Regions from separate parts of the Streptomyces sp. NPDC005492 genome, predicted to be linked through region 2. Evidence: riboswitches for the same ligand, from Rfam matches in the RefSeq annotation. Region 2 holds a riboswitch; each other region holds the start of a gene.

Region 1 (3,268 bases), on a different contig from region 2:
CATCATCGGGACGGGCAGCAGGTGCGCGTTCGGGCCGCCCAGGTAGCGGAAGAGCGGGAGGTCGCTGGCCTCGGACGCGGCGTGGGCGACGGCGAGGGAGACGCCGAGGATGGCGTTGGCGCCGAGCGAGCCCTTGTTGTCGGTGGCGTCCAGGTCGAACATCGCCTGGTCGATCAGGCGCTGCTCGGTGGCGTCGTAGCCGACGAGCTCCGGGCCGATCTGCTCGATGACGGCGAGGACGGCCTTCTCGACACCCTTGCCGCCGTAGCGGTTGGGGTCACCGTCACGCAGCTCGATGGCCTCGAAGGCACCCGTGGAGGCGCCGGACGGAACGGCGGCACGACCCGTGCTGCCGTCGTCGAGGCCGACCTCGACCTCGACCGTGGGGTTGCCTCGGGAGTCCAGGATTTCCCGGGCTACGACGACGTCGATGGACGGCACGAGCATCTCCTTCTTCAATGTGACGCGGCTACGCAGTACCGCGGTGGGCTCTGCGAGACGAGCCTAACCGGCTCCGGGCGATCGGCCAGTCTGTCGACCATCCCTTGAGCAGAACCGAGAGTAAATTGTTTCCGAACGGAACAAAAACCGCTCCGGAAGCGTGCGCAAAAAAGCCCCGCCCCGGTGCGTACGGGGGAACACGCACCGGAGCGGGGAGCCCGTGGGGGACGGGGGTGACCCTCACGAGGTCTCCATGGTGCAGTCCACGGATGTGAGGGCGCTGTGGTTCAGCTGAGTACTACTTAAGGTGGAGCTGCTGACCCGGGTAGATGAAGTCGGCGTCGTCGATGATGTCCTTGTTCAGCTTGAACAGCTTCTGCCAGCCGCCCTTCACCTTGTGCTTCTCGGCGATGGAGCTGAGGGTGTCACCCTTGACGACCTTGTACTCGCCGTCCCCCTTCTTGACCTTCTTGCCGGTCGGGGTGGTGACGGTCTTCTTGGCGGCCGGGCGCTCGGCGGAGCGGGAGGCCGTCGTGTCGGAGGTGGAGCGCTCGCTGGTGCTGCTGCTCGACGAGCTGCTGCTGGAGGAGCTGGAGCTGCCGCCGGAGTAGGTGGCGCTCGACAGGCCGGTGCCGCAGACGGGCCAGGCACCCTTGCCCTGGGCGGCGAGAACCTTCTCCGCCACGGCGATCTGCTGGGCCTTGGAGGCCTGGTTCGCGGTGGAGGCGTAGGCGGTGCCGCCGTACGCGGCCCACGTCGAGGCGGAGAACTGGAGACCGCCGTAGTAGCCGTTGCCGGTGTTGATGGACCAGTTGCCGCCGGACTCGCACTGGGCGACCGTGTCCCACTCAGAGGCGGTGGCGGCGGAGGCGTTGCCGGCCGCCATGAGCGGGGCGGCGATGGCGACACCGGTCACGCTGGCGAGCGTGGCGACGCGGGTGGCCTTGGACGGACGGCGGTGCTTGCCCTTGCCGGAAAACAGCATGGAAGATCCCCTCACCGACGCCTGCGAGGTGAGCTGTCGGGTTCGGGCCGTGTGAGTTGCCCGGCCGCGCACCTCGCGGTGCGCGACTTAACCCCAAGCCGGATCCAGCAGCCTCAACTGCCGGGCCCAGCACTTACCTTGGGTCCCCCGCTCCTGCCTACGGCGCTTGACGCGACGACTGTTCCCGGAAGCCGCTGGCAGGACTCGGCGTGTGCGGCAGCCGGGGCTCGTGGTGACGAGCGGCCTTGACCGTAGACAGGGAATCGGCGGAATTTCAAAGACGATCAGGGCTTCTGAGACTCATCCCACACTTTCACCAAACCGGACATTCAGCGCGAAGCGTGACGTGAACTCCCGCTGTTTTCCTGCTACTTTCCGCCCGTTTCAGCGCTCACGTCCAAGGTCTGACCGGCGGCGATCCGGGTCGGATCGGCGCCTATCACCTTTTTATTCTCGGCGTACAGCGCGCGCCATCCGCCGTCGAAGCCAAGGGAGTCGGCGATCGACGCGAGGGAGTCGCCGGCACGGACGGTGTACGTCTTCGCCGTCACACTCTCCTCGGCGCTCGCCCCGCGATGCTTTCCGGTGCTTCCCTGGTCGCTGCTTCCCTCATCGGTCGCATCACCGAGCGCACCGGTGTCGACGAGGCTCCACTTCCCCACCGCCTGCTCCGAGTTGTCCGATTCGTCGAGTTTCGGAGATGCGGAGGCCGAGGCGCCACTCGCCGAAGGAGTGGTGGACTTGTCGGACTTGGTGGAGTTGTGCGTCGCGGAGGACGAGGGGCTGCTCGACGGGTCGGCGGCGGAGGAGTCGGACGAATCCGATGAATTCGAGTCCGTACTGCCGGAGTCGGACAGGCCGGACGAGCCCGATGTACCGGAGGAGTCGGTGGAGCCCGAGGAGTCCGTCGCGTCGGCCGACGGCGAGTCGCTCGCGACGCCCGTGTCGACGTTCGTCGAACCCGAGGTCGTGGTGAGGCCGGAGAGCAGCGCGCAGGTGGTCCACGCGGAGGTGCCCTTGGCGTCGAGGATCTTCTCGGCGACGGCTATCTGCTGGGAGCGGCTGGCCAGGTCGGCGCTCGGGGCGTACTCGAGACCCCCGTACTTGTCCCAGTCGTCCTGGGTGATCTGGAGCCCGCCGTAGTAGCCGTTGCCGCTGTTCTCGCTCCAGGAGCCGCCGCTCTCGCACTCGGCCACCTTGTCCCAGGTGGTGCCGTCGGCGGCGTTCGCGGCGGCGGCGCCGAGGAGCGGGATGGCGATGGCGGAGCCGGTCACCCCGGCCGCGACGAGCAGAGCCGGAGCCTGACGGGGGCGACGGTGACGACCGTTCCCGGAGAGCATGCGGAGGCCTTTCGCGTGACAGCGGGGGAGCGCGCGGCGGGTGGTGCGGGGCGCCGCGCTGGTACGTGAACGTAGCCGCAGTCGATCACTTGTCACAAGTTAATGCCACGCAGATCACGTGAAGATCACAGAGTTGAAGAAGTGTCATCTTCGGGTTTGGCGGCCCGAATCACCCGTTCCGGGGTGAACTCCACGGGCAGGGTGCGCAGTCCGCGCATGATGAGCCCGCCGCGCCAGCGCAAGTCGGCGGGGTCCGCCGCGAGTTGCAGGTCCGGGAGGCGGGTGAGGAGGGTGGCCAGCGCGGTCTGGCCCTCCAGGCGGGCGAGCGGGGCACCAAGGCAGTAATGAATGCCGTGGCCGTAACCGAGGTGTTGATTGTCACGCCGTCCGAGATCGAGGACGTCGGGATCGGCGAACCGTTCCGGATCGCGGTCCGCGGCGGCCAGGACGACGAGCACGGGGTCGCCTGCCGCGATGTCCTGCCCGCCGAGGGTGAGGGGCC
Region 2 (3,268 bases):
GGCTGCTGCGGCTGGCCGGAGCGCCCTCCCTGGGGTGGCTGGACGTCAAGACGTCCGGTGACGTCGAGGTACCGGTCATCGAGGCCGCCATCGACGAGGAGCTCGCCCGGTTCGCCGCGGAGGGCCCCACGGCCGAGGAAATGGAGCGCGCCCAGGCCCAGTTGGAGCGTGAGTGGCTGGACCGTCTCGGCACGGTCGCGGGCCGCGCCGACGAACTCTGCCGCTACGCCGTCCTGTTCGGCGACCCGCAGCTCGCCCTGACCGCCGTACAGCGCGTCCTGGACGTGACGGCCGAGGAGGTCCAGGAGGTCGCCAAGGCCCGCCTGCGCCCCGACAACCGCGCGGTGCTCGTGTACGAGCCGATCGCGGACGAGGATGACGAGGACACCGAAGCAGCGGCCACCGACGAGAACGAGGAGGCGGCCAAGTGACCGAGCTCGCCACGATGGAATTCCACCCGCAGCCCCAGGCGGGCGAGGCCAGGCCCTGGGCCTTCCCGGCGCCCGAGCGAGGCACGCTCGGCAACGGCCTGACCGTCCTGCGCTGCCACCGCCCCGGCCAGCAGGTCGTCGCCGTCGAGGTGCTCCTGGACGCGCCCCTGGACGCCGAACCGGCCGGCCTGGACGGCGTCGCCACGATCACCGCGCGTGCCTTCTCCGAGGGCACCGACAAGCACTCCGCCGAGGAGTTCGCCGCTGAGCTGGAGCGCTCCGGCGCCACCCTCGACGCGCACGCCGACCACCCCGGACTGCGTCTGAGCCTGGAGGTCCCGGCCTCGCGCCTGGCCAAGGGGCTCGGCCTGCTGTCCGACGCGCTGCGCGCGCCCGCCTTCGCGGACAGCGAGGTCGAGCGGCTGGTCCGCAACCGCCTCGACGAGATCCCGCACGAGACGGCCAACCCGTCCCGCCGCGCGGCCAAGGAGCTGTCCAAGGAGCTGTTCCCGGCGAGCTCGCGCATGTCGCGTCCGCGCCAAGGCACCGAGGAGACCGTCCAGAAGATCGACTCGGCCGCCGTACGCGCCTTCTACGACCGGCACGTCCGCCCCGCGACGGCCACTGTCGTGGTCGTCGGCGACCTCACCGGCATCGACCTGGACGCGCTGCTCGCCGACACCCTGGGCTCGTGGACGGGTTCCTCCGCCCAGCCGCGCCCCGTGCCCTCGGTGACCGCCGACGACAGCGGACGGGTCGTGATCGTGCACCGACCCGGCGCCGTCCAGACGCAGTTGCTCATCGGCCGGGTCGGATCCGACCGGCACGACCGTGTCTGGCCGGCCCAGGTGCTCGGCACGTACTGCCTCGGCGGCACCCTCACCTCCCGCCTGGACCGCGTCCTGCGGGAGGAGAAGGGCTACACCTACGGTGTGCGGGCGTTCGGCCAGGTGCTGCGCTCGGCGCCCGACGGCACCGGCATCTCGATGCTCGCCATCAGCGGCTCCGTGGACACCCCGAACACGGGCCCCGCCCTGGACGACCTGTGGACGGTGCTGCGCACGCTCGCGGAGGGCGGACTCACCGACGCCGAGCGGGACATCGCCGTACAGAACCTCGTCGGGGTGGCGCCGCTCAAGTACGAGACCGCCGCGGCCGTGGCGAGCACGCTGGCCGACCAGGTCGAGCAGCACCTGCCCGACGACTACCAGGCGACGCTTTACCAGCAGCTCGCCGCGACCGGCACCGTCGAGGCCACCGCGGCGGTCGTGAACGCCTTCCCGGTGGACCGTCTGGTGACGGTCCTGGTCGGCGACGCGGAGCAGATCAAGGAGCCCGTGGCGGCTCTCGGCATCGGCGAAGTGACCGTCGTTCCGGCGGAGTAGAGGGTTGCGCGGCGGCACGCGCGCGTGAGGGCCCTGGTGACTGAGGCGTCATCAGGGCCCTCTCATGTCCGAATTGGGGGAGAGGTTGCCTGTCTGCCCTGTGGCATGCGCTACAAAAACCGTGATCCGTTTGGGGATTGAAAGTGGCCCCCCTTAGCGTCGGTCCGGCTGTCCGTCAGGCACCGCGCCGCACCAGCGGCACCGGACAGTCATCGCCGAGTCCCCGTACGGCGCGAGCCAGGGGAGCCGGGGACCCACATCAAGAGTCCCTGGGGTGAATCGGACGCCCGCGCACCGCGAGGGGGTCCGTAGGAGACCTTCCTGCTCCGAACCCGTCAGCTAACCCGGTAGGCGAGAAGGAAGGAAAGGACCAGCCACTTCATGGCGTTCACCCGCGCCACCGGGAAGCACCGTCGCCCGAGCCGGACCCACCGCACCACCGTTCGTGCCGCGAGTGTCGCGGCTCTCGCCACCTCCGGCGTCGTCGGCACCCTGGCCGCCGCCCCGGCGTTCGCCGCGGAGCCCGCCGCCGAGCAGACCGGCCTCACCCCCGTCGTCGCCATCGGCGACTCCGTGGCCGAGAAGATCGACGCCCAGGCCGCCGCCCAGCAGCAGGCCGCCGATGAGCAGGCCGCCAAGGAGATCGCCCGGGCCAAGGCCGCCGCGCTGGCCAAGGCGGAGCGCGACGCGGCGGCACGCGCCGCCCGCGCGGCCGAGCGCAAGAAGCTCAACACCTTCGTCGCGCCGGTCTCGAACTCGTATGTCTCCACCGGCTACAAGACCGGCGGTTCCCTGTGGTCCTCCGGTGCCCACACGGGCATCGACTTCCACGCCTCGACCGGCACCTCCGTCCACGCGGTGGGCTCCGGCACGGTCGTCGACGCGGGCTGGGGCGGCTCGTACGGCAATCAAGTAGTGATCAAGATGGCGGACGGCATGTACACCATGTACGGCCACCTGTCGTCCATCGGCGTCTCCGTCGGCCAGACGGTCACCCCGGGCCAGCAGATCGGCCTCTCCGGGGCCACCGGCAACGTCACCGGGCCGCACCTCCACTTCGAGGCCCGCACGACCGCCGAGTACGGCTCCGACGTCGACCCCGTCGCCTACCTCCGCAAGCACGGCGTGAACGTCTGACGACGCACCACCGCACTTCCCGAAGCCCTGGCCCGCCGGCCGGGGCTTTCGGTGTTTGTGGAGCCCGCCTGTCCAAAAAATATCCATGGATTCCGGCCCCCCATCGGAAATTCCCGCTCATTGCAATAGAGTCACGGAACACACGTCAATCGTCGACGTTTCACGGGGATTAAGGCGGAGGTCGGACATGCGTATTCCGGCGCACTCGGTATGCACGGCGATCCGGGACGACATCGTCGCCGGTGTCTACGAGCGCGGCGGCCGGCTCACGGAGGAACTCCTCGCGCGCCGGTACGGCGTCTCGCGCGTCCCCGT
Region 3 (3,268 bases), on a different contig from region 2:
GTGTGCACATATGTGCGACCAGGCCGGGCCCTCCCCGGCCTGGTCTCCCGAGCGGATCAGGCGGGTCGCACGGCGCCCCGGATGGCGGCGGAACCCGCGTAGAAGATCGACTCCTCGCGTATCGGCGTCCCCGGGCTCGGCGCGTGGATCATCAGGCCGTTTCCGGTGTAGAGGCCGACGTGGTCGATGCTGTCGTAGAAGAAGATCAGGTCACCGGGGCGGATGTCGGTGAGCGGGACGAGTGCGCCGGCGCCCGACTGTTCCTGGGCGGTGCGCGGGAGCAGGACGCCTGCGGCCTTCCAGGCGGCCTGGGTGAGGCTGGAGCAGTCGTACGCGTCCGGTCCCGCCGCGCCCCACAGGCAGGGCCTGCCGATCTGCGCGCGGGCGAAGGCGAGCGCGATGCCGGTCTTGCTCTGGGCGCCGGTGCCGATCTCGGGAGGGACAGGGACGGGCGCGGTGGTCGTCGGGCCCATGGTCCGGTCCGTGGGGAGAATGATCTCGGGCGGCATGGTCGGAGCGGTGGGCAGGGTGATCTCGGGGGCGAGGATCGGGGCCGCGGCGAAGGAGACCTCGGGAGCGATGACCGGGCCGGCCGCGTAGGAGACCTCGGGGGCGACGGCCGGGGCTGCCGCGTAGGAGACCTCGGGGGCGGGCGCGGTCGGCTGCCACTCCTGCTGGGGCGGGCGCCAGTCCGGTTCCGGTGTCGTGTACCAGGTGGGCTCGCCGGTCGGCTGCTCGGGCACCATGGGTATCTGTCCGGTGGACCAGTCGGTGACCACGGGCATCTGTCCGGTGGACCAGTCGGTCACCATGGGCATCTGCCCGGTGGACCAGGCCGTCTCCGGGGCGGACCAGGCCGGATCCGGCGGCGGCCAGGTGGCGTTCGCCGGGGCGGTCTCGGTGCGCGGTGCGGCGATGTAGGGGAGCAGCGCCAAGTCCGCGGTGAGCGGGTCGAAGACCGGCTCCGGGGTTGCCTGCGGGGCCAGTTGGGGCGACTCCACCATCGGCGCGGGTGCCAGTTCGAGGGCGGGCACGGGCGGCAGGTCGAGCACGGTCGCCGGTGGTGCTTGCGGTGACTGCGGCGCGGGGGGCAGTGCGGCGACCGGCCGGGCGGTCAACTCCGGTGCCGCGGTGGTGATGTCGGGTACGGCGGGCGCCGCGGTCAGTTCCGCGACGGCGCGGCTGGGCGGCGCCTGGAGCGCGGGGGCGGACTCGGGCTCGGGGCGTCGCTCAGGCCGGGGTTCCGCCGGACGGCCGGGAGTCCGGCTGGGCGGCAGGATCGCCGGTACGGTCGGGCCCAGTTGGGAGCGGGCCCGGTCGAACCACTGGCGGGTGACGGCGTCGAGGGCGGGATCCGAGGGCCGCGACGCGCCGGATCGAGGGGTGACACGCCGGCGCGGCCCCCCGGACATCGCACGGGTGGCGTTGTAGTTCCCGGTGGCCGTCTCGGCCCTGTCGTAAAGGGAGTTGATCCGCCGCTGGACTTCTTCGCGGCTGGGTCGGTCGTCCACGGTGGGGCCACTGCCTCCGCTGCGCGTCCTTCGTTCTGCCGGCATGGCAGACGTGCTCCTTCCGTATCGCGCCTACCGGGTTAGCTGTCGGGTTCGGGCGTCGATCACGGAAGGTTTGCCCTACGGCCCTTGCCCCGCTGGGCAGTTGGGCCGATTCACCCCAAGTCGGTTGGGTCCCCGGTTCCGGCTGCCGCGAGCGGCACACCGGATTCGGCGCAAGCCGTGCGGCCCGGCGCCGATCGCCGGAGTTAGTCGCAAGGCCTGTGCGCCAACCTAGCCAACGTGTGTGCCTCGTGTGAAGGTTGAAGCGCGATATGTCCGATACGTATTTGTGACCTTTACCTCGTCCTGGGTGTGGCGAGCGCTCATGGGTCGGCGGAGTCAGGCGTTCCGTATGAGGTCGCTATGAATTTTCGGGACGGTTGAACACATCGGGACCCGACCCCGTATTGGGACGGGGGATGTCCATGCCGGGACGAGCCGGGCCGACCGATACGTGTAGGAGCACTTCCTTGGCACGCAACACGCGCAGACGCCCAACGGGCGCACGCCGCGCGACGATGGCAGCAGTCGCCCTGATGCTGGGCGGCGGAGGACTGGTGGCGGCGAACGTATACGCGTCGGCGTCCGAAGGTGGCTGGGGTGGTGACTCCGCCCAACAGGGCTCCCCGGACGCGGCATCGCGAGGTGCGACGATCGACTGCCCTGACATCGGAACCCAGTTGACGACGGTTCCGGACGAGGCGAAGACCGACGTCGACAAGGAACTCGCCCTGCTCGACCAGCAGATCACCGAGGCCTACCAGAAGCTCCAGGACTCCACGGAGTCCATACGCCAGGACGCCTCCTTCGCCGACAACGCGATCATGAATCCGTTGAAGGAGAAGCGGGCCGCGACGATCGGACGGATCGGCGACGCCATCGCACGCGTCGGCGACCGCCCGGAGGGACTCGACGCGCTCGCCGCCTGCACGCTGATCGCGCCGAAGAACGACACCGGTGACCAGGGCGGCAGCAGCGAGGACCCGAGTGGCGCCGCCGGTGACCAGGGCCAGCAACAGGGCGACGGCCAGGGCCAGCAGCAGTCCACCAACGGGCCCGTCGCCTCGGACTACGCGGACATCACCTCCGTACAGCCCAACGTGAACACGCCGAAGGAACAGGCCGACGCCTCCCGCGGTACGTTCGTCACCGCCTGCGGTGTGAACGAGAACGGCCTGTTCAACTCCGACAACGTCATCGTCGCGCCCGGGGTCACCAACGGCGCCCACCACTTCCACGACTACGTCGGCAATCAGTCCAACAACGCCTTCGCCAGCGACCAGGATCTCGCGAACGCGAACACGAGCTGCGAGAACCCGGGCGACAAGTCCACCTACTACTGGCCTGTGTTGCGCCTGCAGAACGGCAAGCAGGAGCGGGACGCCGACAAGCCCGGCGGCGGCACCGAGGGCAACTCCGGCCAGATCGTCACGGCCAAGGAAGCCACGCTGACGTTCGTGGGCAACCCGCAGAGCAAGGTCACCGCCATGCCGCGGCTCCTGCGCATCATCACCGGCGACGCCAAGGCCTTCGTCAACGGCCCGGCCAACGCCAACGCCTCCTGGAGCTGTACCGGGTTCGAGGACCGGCAGCTCAAGGACAAGTACCCGCTGTGCCCGGCGGGCAGTGACGTCGTGCGCACCTTCAAGTTCCAGAGCTGCTGGGACGGCCGCAACATCGACAGCGCCAACCACCGGACCCACGTGGCCTTCGAG

Evidence for each region. A riboswitch is a leader RNA that binds a small molecule or an ion and turns the genes downstream of it on or off. The one in region 2 is predicted to bind cyclic di-AMP.
Region 1: linked by a shared signal. The riboswitch ahead of ABZT04_RS02225 (transglycosylase family protein) and the one ahead of ABZT04_RS34755 (M23 family metallopeptidase) in region 2 are both predicted to bind cyclic di-AMP.
Region 3: linked by a shared signal. The riboswitch ahead of ABZT04_RS43135 (NlpC/P60 family protein) and the one ahead of ABZT04_RS34755 (M23 family metallopeptidase) in region 2 are both predicted to bind cyclic di-AMP.

What each region holds. Positions count from the first base shown of each region.
Region 1 is NZ_JBEXDX010000001.1:478,532-481,799, reverse strand. It holds gene eno (phosphopyruvate hydratase) at 1-447, opposite strand, end outside; gene ABZT04_RS02225 (transglycosylase family protein) at 740-1,426, opposite strand; cyclic di-AMP (ydaO/yuaA leader) riboswitch at 1,430-1,601, opposite strand; gene ABZT04_RS02220 (transglycosylase family protein) at 1,795-2,766, opposite strand; gene ABZT04_RS02215 (cytochrome P450) at 2,892-3,268, opposite strand, start outside.
Region 2 is NZ_JBEXDX010000037.1:23,794-27,061, forward strand. It holds gene ABZT04_RS34745 (pitrilysin family protein) at 1-431, shown strand, start outside; gene ABZT04_RS34750 (pitrilysin family protein) at 428-1,816, shown strand; cyclic di-AMP (ydaO/yuaA leader) riboswitch at 2,020-2,184, shown strand; gene ABZT04_RS34755 (M23 family metallopeptidase) at 2,198-2,953, shown strand; gene ABZT04_RS34760 (GntR family transcriptional regulator) at 3,141-3,268, shown strand, end outside.
Region 3 is NZ_JBEXDX010000070.1:2,541-5,808, reverse strand. It holds gene ABZT04_RS43135 (NlpC/P60 family protein) at 57-1,556, opposite strand; cyclic di-AMP (ydaO/yuaA leader) riboswitch at 1,565-1,737, opposite strand; gene ABZT04_RS43130 (DUF1996 domain-containing protein) at 2,072-3,268, shown strand, end outside.